Regions from separate parts of the Bacillus sp. FSL W7-1360 genome, predicted to be linked through region 1. Evidence: a T-box and tRNA genes for the amino acid it is inferred to sense, from the RefSeq annotation. Region 1 holds a T-box; the other holds one or more tRNA genes.
The links. A T-box is a leader RNA that pairs with one kind of tRNA and senses whether it is charged. The one in region 1 lies ahead of metG (methionine--tRNA ligase), so its partner is inferred to be a tRNA-Met.
Positions count from the first base shown of each region.

Region 1 (7,812 bases):
TCCAACACCACTAGGCAATTTAGAAGATATGACATTTCGCGCGGTTCGTCTGCTGCAGGAAGTCGATTTCATTGCTGCAGAAGATACACGGCAGACACGAAAGTTATGCAGTCACTTTGAAATCGCGACACCTCTTGTAAGCTATCATGAACATAATAAGCAACAAGCAGGTGCAGCGCTCTTGCAGCGGATGCATGACGGGCTGCAAGTAGCGCTCGTGAGTGATGCTGGAATGCCGGGCATCTCTGATCCAGGAGAGGATCTTGTGCGGCTATGTTTAGAAGAAGATTTAAAGGTCATTTCTTTACCCGGTGCAAATGCCGCATTAACAGCACTTGTGGCATCTGGATTGCCGTGTGACACATTTTATTTTTACGGTTTTTTAAAGCGGCACAAAAAGATACGTCAACAACAGCTAGAGACACTCTCTCATTTACAACAAACGCTATTATTTTATGAAGCACCACATCGGTTAGCTGAAACGCTGCGTGCAATGTATGACGTCTTCGGAGATAGACGTGTTGTTATTGCACGCGAATTAACAAAGAAATTTGAGGAGTATCAACGTGGTACGCTAGCTGAAGCGCTCACTTGGTGTGACGTTGGGACGGTCAAAGGAGAATTTTGTATCGTCGTTGAGGGATATACAGGTGAAGTGAAAGAGGATGAAAGTTGGTGGCAGTCATTGACAGAACGTCAGCACGTCGATCATTATATTATGCTTGGAAAACCTCAAAAAGACGCTTTAAAGCAAGTAGCCAAAGACCGGGCTTTGCCGAAGAGAGAGGTATACCAACGTTACCATAATGACAAATAAAAACCATACACAATTTCCTGTGTATGATTTTTTCTAGCGCTTACATTAGCGTGCAGCGGCAACATATGTTTGTAATTGTTCCATAACGGTTTGTGCCCCTTGAGGGCTAAGTACAATTTTACCATTTGCTAAAGATAAGTTATCATCAGATACTTCACCAGTCACTTGACACGTCATTGTTGCTTTGTATTTCTTTAGGATAATGCGGTCATCCTCAACATAAATCTCTAACGCATCTTTCTCAGCAATATCTAGCGTTCTCCTAAGCTCAATTGGAATGACTACACGCCCTAAATCATCGACTTTACGTACGATTCCGGTTGACTTCATGCTGTTGTTCCTCCTCATAGTGTTAGGTGTAAATGTAGCACATGTGGGCGGCTATTAGATTGACACCCTTTTCATTTAAAATAAGAATAACAATATTTCCAAAACAAGTCAAATATTTTTTGTGTAAAACGCCTATTTTGCAAAAAGAATTTGCGTAGTGGTTTCATATAGTTTGGCAAGGAGATGTGTCGTTATGCAAATCAATCAAATGCTTGTTTCTAAACTGCAGCAAATGAATGACCAATTAGTGGAAAAGTATAAGTATACAGCACGCACGCAGCATGAGATACGGCAAAAATTACGTGCTGCTGATACACATATGCATCAAATGCAAGTGCTTTCACACGTGGCACTAAAGAAAGCATTACGCGGGCGTCAAGTTGCAGCTGTAGATGGTTCTGTCAATCAAACACAAGGTGTCGCACCACATGTATTATATGTGTTTCAAGCGCTCGCAAAAACAACAACGGGGGTTGCTTGCACGCGTTCTGATGTTTATGTGCCATTGTTGGAAGAACGAGAGCAATTGCAGCAAAAACGGCGTTCCTATCTTTTGTCTAAGCTTGAGCTTGAAGCGGCGTATACATTGCTCGAGCAAGAAGAAATTGGGTTATTGTTGATGGACGGCGCATTGTATCATTATCGTATTGATGCGCCGGAGGAATGGGCACAACTGGTGACACTTGCGCTGGCACGAGGGACATGGCTCGTTGGTGTTTCCGAAGAGATCACGACCGAAAATTTAATTCGATTGCCTGCTTTTGCTGACGTTGCTAGTGATGCTTATGTATATGATCGTGATTTGTTATTTGGCGTTTTACAACAAAACGAGATGATTTTTATAAAGGATATTCAACATAAAGCTGGACTACAGTCAGCTTGGATGCGTTTAGGATCAACGCCGACGATTACGGGATTTGATATGCTTTCCGAGCAAGCAAAAGATCAACAGGTGGTTGGTGATATTTTATGTACACTTACGCCAAAAGAAGGGCGTGGAATTCCGTTGTGGTTGGATTATATTGATCGTGAAGTACGTGTAACTGATCAATTGATGGAGGGATTAATTGAACAATACATAGACGTCACAGTAAAGCAGAAATTGTTTACAGCTATGCGGCAAAATCGGCCGTATTAGAGAGGAGAGAGCTTCATGCAAGTAGTGGGAATTACAACGCAACAGGAAGTACATGTCGCCTCAAAAACGCATAAATTCCGCATGAATGAGATGTTGGTCATTGAAGATAACGTGCTTGCCGAACCTAAAGGGGAAGTCGTTGAGACATTTTCTTATAATCGTTACATTCCAATGGGGTTTGATAAAGGATTTGTCGATCGTGATGTTTTGCAAACGATGGAACAAATTGGTTATGATATTGGACAAGATGATATTCATTTAGCAAAAGTACGTTTGTTTGAAGAAGCCGGGACGCCTATTCAAACAGGCGCAACGGTGCGTCACCCACAGTTTTCAGAGGTCAAGCACTTACTTATTACGACCACACCTGAACAAGGGATGGTGCTTGGTGAAGTGAAATCGACGGACTTCGTATATAAATCAATTCCTTCAGCATTAAATGATCTCGTTATGGTACAAGAACAGGGAGAATTGCGCACACAAAATGGGATTCCGTTCATTTTTGATATTCGGGCGATGCAACAATACCCGCATATTGGTGTGTTCGGAGGATCAGGCTCGGGAAAATCGTTTGGTTTGCGGGTCATGTTAGAGGAGTTAATGAAATTACATATCCCTACGCTTGTGTTTGACCCACATTTTGAAATGAATTTCTCTAAAGAAACAGATGCGGCAAAAGGAAACGCGTATGTGTCGCGTTATGAAGTTGTTCAAATCGGTCGTGATGTTGGGGTCGACTTTTCATCTTTATCTACTCGTGATGTCGAGCGTTTACTCGGTGCTGCAGCGCAGTTATCTGAACCGATGGTAAACGTTATTCAAACCATTCATAAACCGAAAGACAGTTATCAGTCATTCAGTGATCGCGTTGCTCATTTAATGGACGCATTAGATATGGGCAAGCAAAAAGTGGAATCGTTGTTACATGATGGGGGTATGAGTCGCGATGAGGTTTCTCGGTACCAGCTATACAAAAAATTGCTTGATCAGTATGGGGCTTTGCCACCGTCTTCAGTAAAAGGCATTTATTGGCGGGCGAATCGACTCAATCAAGCTGGTTTGTTCCAACATCATATTCGTGCGATTGAACAAGCGATTCATTCAGGTAAATTGGTTGTCATTCAAGGCGCGGTATGGCTACTGCAAGTGTTTTCTAGTTATGTCATCGGTAACCTTTATACACAGCGGCGGGCATATAAAGACGCGAAACTCCAGCAACAGCAAGCGACTTTCTTTCCTCCGTTTGTCGTTGTGACCGATGAGGCGCATAATTTTGCACCAAAAGGGTATGATGCTCCGGCAAAAGGGATGTTAAAAGAAATCGCGCAAGAAGGAAGGAAATACGGGACGTTTTTAATTTTTGCGACGCAGCGCCCGACACTGTTAGATGAGACGATTACAGCACAGCTCAATTCAAAATTCATTTTTCGAACCGTGCGTGGAACAGATATTCAAACAATTAAAGAAGAAACAGATTTAACCGCGGAAGAAGGCAAACGTCTGCCATATTTGCGCTCTGGTGATGTGTTTGTTTCTTCCGCTATTATCGGACGGACAGTGGCTGCGCGAATACGGATGGCTCATTCCACAAGCCCGCATACGCTAAATCCGTTTGACGAGTTGGCACAAATGCATGAGAAAGGCAATGAAGACGTTGTGCGTGCGTTGGCAGACTTTTTGCCTCTTGCAGATATGCACGTCATGCAAAAGCTTGGGCAGTTAAATGAACAAGCAAATAAGTCTTGGGATGTGTCGGAGTGGAAAAAGGAACTGGATCGTCTCTGTACGGAAGGACAGTTAAAAAAAGAAGTGACCCCATTTGCAACACTGTATGATCGTCCTTGACAGAGAACGTATGATTTGGTATATTTTTGCTCATAATGCTAGTGAATAATGATTGATTCATTGAATGGATGAGTACAGAGAGAGTATCTGCTTAGAGAGCTGGGATCGGTGAAAACCAGCCAGGTACGCTCTGGAATATGGTCCGGGAGAATCCAACCTTCGAGCGATTTTTAGTTAGGGGGTTGCGTATGCCGACGTTATCGGCTGGAAGCCTTGGTTTTATGATAAGATAAAAACAAGGGAATGTTGGGTGGTACCACGTGAGCAAACCTCTCGTCCCGATTGCGGATGAAGGGGTTTTTTATATGAGTAGCTAGAAGGAAGGAGATTGATAAGATGGAGAAAGGAAATTTTTATATTACAACGCCGATTTATTACCCGAGCGGCAAATTACATATCGGTCATACGTACACGACGGTTGCAGGAGATGCGATGGCGCGTTATAAACGATTGCGTGGGTACAACGTCCATTATTTGACAGGGACAGATGAGCACGGGCAAAAGATTGAGCAAAAAGCAGCAGAACAAGGGGTGACTCCGCTCGCTTATACGGATAAGATGGTGGCTGAGATTAAGGAGTTGTGGAAAAAGCTAGATGTGTCTTATGATGACTTTATTCGGACAACAGAAGCGCGGCATAAAAAAGTTGTCGCTAAGATTTTTGAACGTTTACTTGCACAAGGGGATATTTATTTAGGTGAATATGAAGGTTGGTATTGTGTCTCTGATGAAACGTTTTATCGAGATCATGAACTTGTTGATCCAGTAAAAGATAAAGATGGTCATGTCATTGGCGGGAAAAGTCCAGACTCTGGTCATCCCGTTGAAAAGGTGCGTGAGCAATCGTATTTCTTCCGGATGAGTAAGTATGCCGACCGGTTACTAAAGTTTTATGAGGACAACCCTGATTTCATCCAACCAGTATCGCGTAAAAACGAAATGATTAATAACTTTATTAAACCAGGCTTACAAGATTTAGCCGTGTCACGAACATCCTTCACGTGGGGTGTACAAGTACCAAGTGATCCAAAACATGTTGTGTATGTATGGATTGATGCGTTAAGTAACTATATTACCGCACTTGGTTATGGTTCAGAAGATGAGACGCTATTTAAACAATACTGGCCAGCCGATGTCCATCTCGCTGGTAAGGATATTATCCGCTTCCACACGATTTATTGGCCGATCATGTTAATGGCACTTGACTTGCCATTGCCAAAAAAAGTGTTTGGCCATGGTTGGTTTGTTACAAAAGACGGGAAGATGTCTAAGTCAAAAGGGAATGTCATTGACCCGGTGCCACTCATTGATCGCTACGGTCTTGATGCAGTGCGCTATTATTTGCTACGCGAAGTACCGTTTGGTTCGGACGGCGTATTCACACCAGAAGCGTTTATTGAGCGCGTCAATTATGATCTCGCCAACGATCTTGGAAACTTGCTCAACCGAACAGTAGCGATGATTGGTAAATATTTTGACGGAGAAATTCCTGCGTATGTGCCTGATGCAACAGCATTCGATGCCTCATTACGGAAAGAAGCGGTGGAAACGGTGAAAAAAGTAGAGGACGCGATGGAAGAAATGGCGTTTTCGGTGGCACTTTCGGCCATTTTCCAATTTGTGAGCCGCACAAATAAGTATATTGATGAAACGACTCCGTGGACTTTAGCAAAGGACGAGGCACGTCGCGCTGAGCTTGGCTCAGTTATGTACCATTTGGCAGAGTCGCTGCGGATCGCTGCAATATTGCTAAAACCGTTTATGACGGTCGCACCAGTGAAAATTTGTACGCAGCTCGGGCTAGATGCAGCAGCACAAACGTGGGATACACTAACATCGTTTGGGCGGATCTCAGCGGGTACACATGTACAAAAAGGTGAACCAATCTTTCCGCGCCTTGATATTGCTGAAGAAGTCGCCTATATCGTGACGTTAATGGGTGGAAAAGTGGACGCCGATCCAGAGGAAGTTGAAGATGAAAATGAGATTGCAATTGAAGATTTTACGAAAGTTGAGCTTCGGGTTGCGGAAGTAATTGCTGCTGAACCTGTGAAAGGCGCGGACCGGTTATTAAAAATTCAGCTTGATCTCGGAAGTGAAAAGCGCCAAGTCGTTTCAGGAATTGCCAAGCACTACACACCTGATACGCTAGTTGGGAAGAAAGTCATTTGTGTAACAAACTTAAAACCAGTGAAACTGCGTGGTGAGTTGTCACAAGGAATGATTTTAGCCGCGTCAAAAGGAAAGAAATTACAACTTGCGACGATTGATGGTGATTTACCAAACGGTGCGCAAGTGAAATAAGGTAAGAGACAAGTGCTGCCTAAAAAGACCCTGTATGTGGTCTTTTTAGGCAGTTTTTATTAGGTTTACTCTTTTGGCCCTTTGAAGAGGAGTATGATGGGATTAAGGCAGGATAGAATGACTCCAGACATGAGTAAAATGATCGCTGCGTTTGAAGGGCTTGAATTGACTTCGTCGACAATCCAACCTGTGGCGAAAGCCAAAATGCCTAATAACATAAAGCAAAAGGCTGAACTGAGCAATATATGGCAAGCATGTGTTTTGCTATAAGGTAATAATAAGGTAGTGACTAAAAGGATGAGCAAATATACATTTGTAACTAAGTAAGCAGGTTCAAATAATGTAAATGGATGCAATGAATTGTTCACTTCCTTTAAATGGAGATGCATAGACTTATCCCAAACTTCGAATGCGGTTTCATTTTATCATCAGCTTTGAGATAAGATCAAGTAAGTCATATTACCACTTACTCCAAACATAGGGATTGATCGTTTAAAGCATCTAAAATTAAAGTTCTTTGTCTCTGGTGTGTCCTCATATACTGAGTGTATAGTCGATGATGTCATAGTAGGGAGCGGTGTGTAATGAGAAGATGGCGTGAACATTTATATCCGATTGCTGTAAAGACGGTTCACGGTAATAAGTGGGGTTACATTGACGGAAGTGGTCGGGTGCGGATTTCACCAATTTATGATCAAGCAGACTTGTTTCAAACGAATGGGCTTGCGGTCGTAACAGTTGGAGAAAAGCAAGGTGTGATTAATCATCTCGGTCAGTACGTTGTGCAACCAATGTATACATGGATCAATCCTTTTTCACAAGGGCGCGCAGTGGCGCAACAAGAAGATGGTACGAACGTTGTCATAGACGAGAGTGGAAAAGTACGGACAACAACACCTTATTATTATATTGGTCCTTTTAAAGATGGGCGCGCTGTCTTTCAACCACTGGAAGGTGCCCATTATGGCTACTTAGATCGTGAAGGGAAAGAAGCATTGCCCCCGCTCTATATAAATGCAAATGATTTCGAAAATGATCGTGCAACAGTACAGAAAGATGAACAAACATGGGCGTTAATCAATACACATGGTTATGCACTACAAACATACCATCATCCGTACGTAGGGGTTTTGAGCGAGGGTTTAATGTCGTTTCAAAAAGAAGCAGATGGAAAAGCTGGTTATTTAAATGAAAAAGGTGATATTGTCATTGCACCATCATATGATGTCGCATTGCCTTTTTCAGAAGACCGCGCCATTGTAGGGTTGACAAAAGATTACGATACCCATTATGGTTTAATTGATCGTGAGGGAAAGGTGTTGATTGCCCCACATTATAACGAGGTACGTGACCTCAAAGAAGCGCGCTACGGATTAGG
Region 1 is NZ_CP151950.1:2,151,197-2,159,008, forward strand. Features, by position in the region: gene rsmI (16S rRNA (cytidine(1402)-2'-O)-methyltransferase) at 1-817, shown strand, start outside; gene abrB (transition state genes transcriptional regulator AbrB) at 863-1,147, opposite strand; gene NSQ26_RS11115 (DNA double-strand break repair nuclease NurA) at 1,341-2,285, shown strand; gene NSQ26_RS11120 (ATP-binding protein) at 2,301-4,130, shown strand; T-box leader at 4,182-4,414, shown strand; gene metG (methionine--tRNA ligase) at 4,467-6,434, shown strand; gene NSQ26_RS11130 (hypothetical protein) at 6,531-6,704, shown strand; gene NSQ26_RS11135 (WG repeat-containing protein) at 7,019-7,812, shown strand, end outside.

Region 2 (7,812 bases), 670 kb from region 1:
AGTAATTCCTAGAAACAATTTCATTTTAACATAGCAACAATCAAGTGTATATGATCATCAGAAAATGTAACCTAAAGTTTATAATTTAAGATTAATTATTTTGATTTTATCGGCGTTACGTTAAATGTACACTGGATTAGCAGCATTCTAAAAGTGTTGAGCTGTTATAGCATATGAAAGGTATCCTTGCTTCTAGAGCAGCATTTCATTACTGTCATATTCCAACTCCGCATATTCTTTTTCACAATCGCACAACGCCCCCTACCTCAACCGCAGCTCAACACTAACAGGGTTATGGTCACTATGTTCAAACCTTAGATCTGTTCCTTCTACCCGAACAATTTCTATATTTGGTGACACTAAAAACCCGTCAATCACCGTCTCGAACGTTTCCCCTTCTACGTATGGTGCAGATAAATCTCGCACCGTCATCACCTCACCGTCGACAGCCCATTGAAAATCACCGGTATTAAAGTCGTCTGGCAACTCTGCCACCCACTCTGGCCATTCCCCTATATTTTCCTCCTGCAACAATGCTTCCGACAGTAAATGATTCCAGTCTCCACCTAAAATAACATAATCACCATTCCCGTAGTACTCATGCATATATGTTTCTAAAAATGCGAGTTGTTCTTTTCTGACTTCAGCGCCTCTATCGTAAGCTGACAAATGTAAATTTACTACCCGCAACGTCTGACCATTTTCAACTGGTATTTGATGTTCCACAATCGCCCGATCTAAATCAAATAATCTTTTTGGCCACGGCTCGTCTCCAGGTAATTGAAAAAGGGTTGCGTCATCAATCTTGTATGTTGAAAATGTCACTAAACCCGAGGTCACATATCCCATCGGGTTCAATACTGGGACAGGCACCCATTTGGCATCGTAATTTTTACCGAACGTCGCTGCATAGTCAGTTAAATCCTCTTTAAAAAATTCATACTGATTGATATGAAAGGAACGCGAAGCTTCTATATCTACCTCTTGTAGCAAAACAAAATCAGCCGCTTCTTCTTGTAAAAAAGCAAGCATGCGAGCTAAATTTGTAGACGTTTGTGCTTCACTACTAGCGCGCGACCCCTTTCCATCATCCATAAAAAAATCTTGGTCATGATCTAGTCCCGCATAGCCAATGTTAAATGTTGTCACTTTAAATGTGTCGTCCATACGCATTACCTTCTCTTGCCCATTTTCAATTCCAATTGCCAGCATATCTGGCGGCGTTTCGTTTGTCACCGTCATAAAACCAAGAAAACCACCCAAGCTAAGACACACGAGGAATACAAGTGCAACCATTCCTTTGACTAGTTTCATTGAACCCTCCCGTCTCCTAGATTTCACGACGGCTCCCGCTCTCGTTGTTCCAAGTTTTTAGCAGTTTTGCTTTTATCGACGTTTTTCTCGTCTTCAAACGTCCCCATCAACAGGTCTAAAGATGGATTGGTCACACCATACCAATAATTCTCATTTTTAAAGTGATGCAACAAATGGAGTTTTTTCATCCAACGTCCCCATGCTGTTTTTGGAACAATCGGACGATGAGCAACATAGTGCGTCCACTCATAAAAAAGTAAGTAACCAAGCAAACCTGTAGTGAAAGCGATGGCTAAATGCCATTGTCCAGTCATCAACAACACAAACCCAAACGCAATACTAATGAGCGGCAAGCTATACCATACAGGCAAAAACAGTAGCTTCAAATCATTTGGCGTCACATGATGATCATAATGCAAACGTTTAATCAACTTAAGCATTGTCAAATTTTTGGGTGGTTTCATATGAAAAAGAAAGCGATGAATCGAATACTCACTAAGCGCATACGTTGCCATCCCCGCGACAACGGCCACCCACGTCGTCCATTGATTAAATGTAAACCATGTCCATATAAATCCAATCATAAATAACACATTCATAATAAGAACGTCTTTATGACTGAAATATTCAATCAAATATTTTTTCACGAGAATCCCTCCCCATTGTTTGTACAACATGTATATGTCCTTTCAGTGATAGTGATTCACTATAACGGATGACGTATAAGCTTATCGTAACCCTTAATGTAAGCGCTGTCAATATATCAAACTCTCCTTCGCGTATAGTCATAATAAAACGGACACACACCTTACGGGAAAATAAAAAAGAGCGTGGTGACAACAGCAGCAACGATTACAGAACTTAAAGCCCAATGACCCACACTTTTATCGTCGACATTGAGAATTGCATCAAGAATACCTTTCAATACAAAAACAATAATAAACACTACGATAAAGATCGCTAAAAATATCATTCCCACACCCCTCTCTCCTTGGTAAAACTTGAATAAATATTTCTCCATCCCCCTACCTTAAGCAGGGATGTTGACTTACCCAAACGATCGCAAAGATAACCCCGGCCGGCCATTCAATGCCATGTCACTTGCACACCCCTGCACCCACATACTATGAGCTGCCGCGCCAATCATTGCGGCATTATCGGTACATAACGACAGCGGCGGAATGGATAATGCTGCTCCTGTATCTGCTAATCCGGTTTTCAACGCCTGTCGCAACGTATGATTCGCCGCCACACCGCCAGCTAACACCACTTGCTTCACTTCATAAGCTTTTACTGCTCGGGCTGTTTTTACTGTTAACACATCAATAACGCTTTCTTGGAAACCGCGCGCTAGCGCCGGTAAATCTGTCTCAATTCCTTTTTGTCGATCATTATGGAGGCGATTCAAGACCGCTGACTTCAATCCACTAAAACTAAAATCATAGCTGTCCGCTTCTAGCCACGCTCGTGGTAATTGAATCGATGTATCTGCTTCCTTCGCCAACTTTTCAACATTCGGCCCTCCCGGATAAGGAAGAGACAACGCCCGCGCCACTTTATCATACGCTTCCCCTACCGCATCATCACGCGTCTCACCAACGGTTTCAAACTGCCCATCTTTTTGCATATATATTAACTCTGTATGTCCACCAGAAACAACGAGCGCCAGCAATGGATACGCAAGTGGTCCCACTAATTGGTTTGCGTAAATATGCCCAGCAATATGATGCACACCGATGAGGGGGATATCGTGAGCAAATGCTAATGCTTTAGCAGCATGGATGCCAACAAGAAGCGCACCGACCAAGCCCGGCCCTTCTGTCACCGCGAGCGCCGTTAAATCAGAGAATGTCACTTTTGCTTTTTCCATCGCTTCTTCAACGACGCGCGTTACCACTTCCACGTGATGACGTGACGCTACTTCCGGCACAACTCCACCGAAGCGAGCGTGACTCTCCATTTGCGATGCGACGACGTTAGATAGTATGTCCTTTCCATCACGAATCACAGCAGCAGCCGTTTCATCACAACTCGTTTCAATCGCTAAAATTAATGTCACCAATTTTCACCTCCATCACCCATGCATCTTCCAAATCATCTGCATAATAGTTTTTACGAATTCCGATTTTATTAAAACCAAGTTTTTGATATAGCGCTAAAGCGGCTAAATTAGACGGACGCACTTCTAGCGACAATTTTTCAGCGCCAACACCGTGCAACCACGTCATCACAAAACGTAATAGCCACTCTCCGTACGCGTTTCCTTGCGCCTTTTTATGAATCGCAATGTTTGTAATTTGTGCCTCGTCTATGACTTTCCACACGCCGCAGTATCCAATAATCTCCCCCGCCGCTTCCATCACAAAATAATGGGCCACATTTTTCACGTTTAATTCAGACTCAAATGCTTCCCTTTTCCACGGGCGCTTAAACGCACTACGTTCGACCGCCAACACTTGATCAATATCAGCAAACGTCATCATGCGTATAGACGGTTCACTGCAAACGTCTTTCTGTTGCACGTTGCCAGTTCACCTCCGCCTCAGCTAACTGCAAATATTGAGGAACAAAATCATGGATGGATTCGACAGGCGGCACTTGTTCGCCAAGTAAACATAACTCCCCAGGCCTCACACTTGCAAGTTGTGGCGCTGTGAACAACGCCTTGTCACCAAGCACTTCCCTAATCTTCTCCTCATGTAAAGACACATCTTCACCGACAAATAGACAATATTCTCCTCGTTCTTTTAATTGCTGTAACCATACATCGCGATGAATGTGTATCTCTGGTAACACGACGTGCGTCTGTCCTTTTTCAAACCGGTATGCAGCCGTATATATATTTCCGCGCCGTGCATCAATTAGTGGCACAACAACCGCATGTGCGACATATTTCCCTGCTTGCGCCATGTACATGAGCGTGGACACGCCCACAAGAGGAATTTCCAATGTCCAAGCGAGCGTTTTTGCGACCGTCACTGCCATCCGCACACCCGTGTATGAACCGGGACCACGTGCGACGACAATACGTGCTAAATCCTTTGGTACCATCTCAACTTCTTGCAGTAACGATTCAACTGTTGGCATTAAACGCAGCGCATGGTTTTTCCGTAAATTGGTCATATACTCACCGATCACACCATCTGCATTTGCTACTGCCACACCGAGACGGTGAGACGACGTATCTAAAGCAAGGGTATTGGTCATCTCTCCATCTCCTCCAATCGTTTCTCGTAACGACGACCGAGCGCTTGAAACGTAAGAAGGCGCACTGTCTCTCCTTCAGTTGTCATCGTGCACGCAAGCCGTTCTTTGGGCAACTGTTCCTCAATCAAATGTGCCCACTCCACAACCGTCACACCGTCTCCATAAAAGTAGTCACTTAACCCCAAGTCGTCTTCTTGTCCTTCTAGCCGATATACATCCATATGATATAGCGGTATACGTCCGTCGTATTCTTTTATAATTGTAAATGTCGGGCTCGTGACCATTTTCGTTACACCAAGCCCTGCTGCGAGACCTTTTGTAAAATGAGTCTTCCCTGCGCCAAGATCTCCATCAAGCGTTAATACATCACCCGCTTGTAGCAACGTCCCTAATTTCTCCGCTAACGAAAGCGTCTCAGCAACTGTATTTGTTTTAAACCTTTGTTTCGTCATTTTCGTCACCATGCCTGAAGTGATTAAAGCCCTTCTTTGCCAGCAGGACTTCTTGCTCTTCTTTTTTTATGTAAACAGATGGTACACCTGCGCGCACAGAGCCGACCGGATAAAATGACCGGCCAATCGCACTTGCTTGTTGCTGCAATGATGTCAATTGATCTTTCGACGTCGTGCCAAGCAGTTGAAAGTCTTCTCCGCCGTACAAACTCCACTTTAAGCCCGTTTCTTCGTCTACTCCGTGTAACTGCGGGGAAAGAGCAACGATTTCCTCTCGATCCAAAACAAGCTGTACACCACTCGCCACGGCAAGCTCGTGCGCCTCACTGGCTAGCCCGTCACTCACATCATTCAGCGCGATCCGTCCACCCGAGCTTGCGCATATACGTCCAAGCGCTACTTGCGGTGCCACTTCTTGATGACACAAAATATAGTGCTGTTCTTCTGCGGTAAATACTCCGTGTCGTGTCTGCTCGTTCAGTAAGGAAAATCCCGCCGCAGAACCGCCGACAGGCCCTGTTACGAACACGACATCGCCCGGTTGTGCCATACTTCTTTTTAATGCGCGTCCCGCTTCTACAACCCCAATGGCTGTCACGGTGATCATTAAACAAGATGGAGACGAGACGGTGTCACCACCAATTAAATCCATTTCTAGCGGATCGGCAAGCAAATTCATTCCTTTATAAATCTCTCGCACCTCGTCAGCTGACCATGTAGTAGGGATTGCAATGGCCACTAGATAAAACTGGGGGCGCGCGCCCATCGCTGCCAAATCACTCACATTAATCCCAAGTGCCTTCCGGCCAATTTGACGTGCGCTTAACGTGTCTTTCCGAAAATGAATCCCTTCCACCATCGTATCGACACACACGACTTCTTCATAACGACTATCACTCTCATAAACAGCCGCATCATCACCAATTCCGACACGCACACGCGATTGATAAGTCTTTTTCGGCGTAATACTGTCGATAAAAGCAAATTCATCTTCCACACGTTTCCCCCCCTTGCGACGTCACATCCATTGTCCATAGCATACCCCATTCACACCTTTTGTGCAAAACAAGCACATAAAGAAAAGACTGAAGCATAGGCCTCAGTCTTTCTGGTATTGCGGGGGGCGGATTTGAACCACCGACCTTCGGGTTATGAGCCCGACGAGCTACCGGACTGCTCCACCCCGCGTCGTTAGTAAATGGTTGATTTTGCTTTTATATAGCTCAAACTCAATCCAACAAATATAAATATACCATAAGAAGTTCATAAATGCAAGGATTGTTTAAAAGAAAGCCGCCCCTCCCAGAGGAGAGGCGTTAATCAAACGTTTATTTAAAACGCTCTTTTCTTCTACGCGGCCACAAAGGACGCTTAACATACTGAACCATTGTCGCAAAAACCACGCCCCATTGTGCTTCGGATAAAGTGCCGATACGGTCATCGGCCCCCATCCGTAAAGCACGTTTTAGCTGTTTAAGCTGTGGTTTAGTAAACACCCCGCTAAGCGCGACATCAATTGGTGCGTCTGGTTGCCTTAATGCATACTCAACCAAACCGAAAACAGCATTGTGATACGCATACGCAACCAGTGGTTTTTGTTTCCGGTCAATATACACGAGCGCCGAGTCAACTTTCGGACGTGGAGAAAATTTTTCTCTTGATATCGCTCGAACAAAACGAATAGTAAACCACATTCACCACGCCACCACATACGGATCTTTTACAAACGGTGACGTGAACCGTTTCGCGGCCCCTTTTTCCATCACAATTACGCCCCGTTCGAAGCCACTTTGCGGATTTGACAGCAACAGCTTCATGATCGGTGTCGTAATTGCATACGGAATATTGGAAACGACGACAAACTTTCTTTTAGGGAGCCGCACACGACGAATATCTCCTTGAATAATCGTTGTATTCCCTACGGTAGCCATCTTCCTGCTCAATACCTCAACAAACTTCCGGTCATATTCCACCGCCAATACTTTGTGCGCTTGCTCACTTAAAATCGTTGTCAACGCTCCTTTGCCGGCACCTAGCTCTAACACCATATCTGTTGGACCCACTCGTGCCTGCCTGACAATATCGTGTAGTAACTTTTTATCATACATTAAGTGCTGTCCTAAATCATTGGGAGGCTCTCCCCGACTCACTTTTTCCTGTTGTGTATTTCGTCTTTTTCTTGTCATGCTAACCGTTCCTTTCTCTAATAAAAGTCACAAGCTCTCGCCTATGAGAAAGAGTAAAGGAACGTTGCCTTATCTTTATTTCTTGAAGTCTTTACATGAGTGTTACTTAGAACGGATAGCCAAATAATATGCACGTTAACATACGTGTGCATTTTCTATAGCTAGCCATTTTTCTAAACACAAAAAAGAGAGGCAGAACAACCACCTCTCTTCACATCTCATGTATCATTACCCGTTTGAGGTTGCTAAAAAGACAGACTGATCCCGTTTACTCTACTCACAAAGCAGAGCTTTCGAACGTATAAAATTACGCGTTCAAAATTGGGAAACGACGTCTGACTGAATACATGTTTAGCAATCCTCCTATCATCTAGCTTCAATTTTCATTATATACCCTATTTTAGCCAGAGTCAAAGCTTTTCCTACTGCTAAGAAAAATACCCCCTCACCGCTTATCCAACGTCTCTTGCTTAGATGAGAATGACCATTGACACATTTCTAAGTCCTGTATTACAGTAAGTAAATGTGATACTTCGTAAGAACAACTAAACTAATTTCCATAGAGGTGGCTATGATGCAGCATGAACACATTGCACAATACCAACAACAAATTGACAACCACATTAAAAAACTCGGTGGATACTGGCGATCGA
Region 2 is NZ_CP151950.1:2,635-10,446, reverse strand. Features, by position in the region: gene NSQ26_RS00070 (endonuclease/exonuclease/phosphatase family protein) at 262-1,314, opposite strand; gene NSQ26_RS00065 (sterol desaturase family protein) at 1,338-1,991, opposite strand; gene NSQ26_RS00060 (hypothetical protein) at 2,123-2,335, opposite strand; gene tsaD (tRNA (adenosine(37)-N6)-threonylcarbamoyltransferase complex transferase subunit TsaD) at 2,363-3,373, opposite strand; gene rimI (ribosomal protein S18-alanine N-acetyltransferase) at 3,351-3,836, opposite strand; gene tsaB (tRNA (adenosine(37)-N6)-threonylcarbamoyltransferase complex dimerization subunit type 1 TsaB) at 3,811-4,521, opposite strand; gene tsaE (tRNA (adenosine(37)-N6)-threonylcarbamoyltransferase complex ATPase subunit type 1 TsaE) at 4,518-4,973, opposite strand; gene thiL (thiamine-phosphate kinase) at 4,954-5,970, opposite strand; tRNA gene NSQ26_RS00030 (tRNA-Met) at 6,088-6,161, opposite strand; partial or broken gene erm (23S ribosomal RNA methyltransferase Erm) at 6,302-7,159, opposite strand; gene NSQ26_RS00020 (nucleoside triphosphate pyrophosphohydrolase family protein) at 7,734-7,812, shown strand, end outside.
Region 2: it has a tRNA-Met gene. The T-box ahead of metG (methionine--tRNA ligase) is inferred to sense a tRNA for this amino acid. The anticodon was not compared.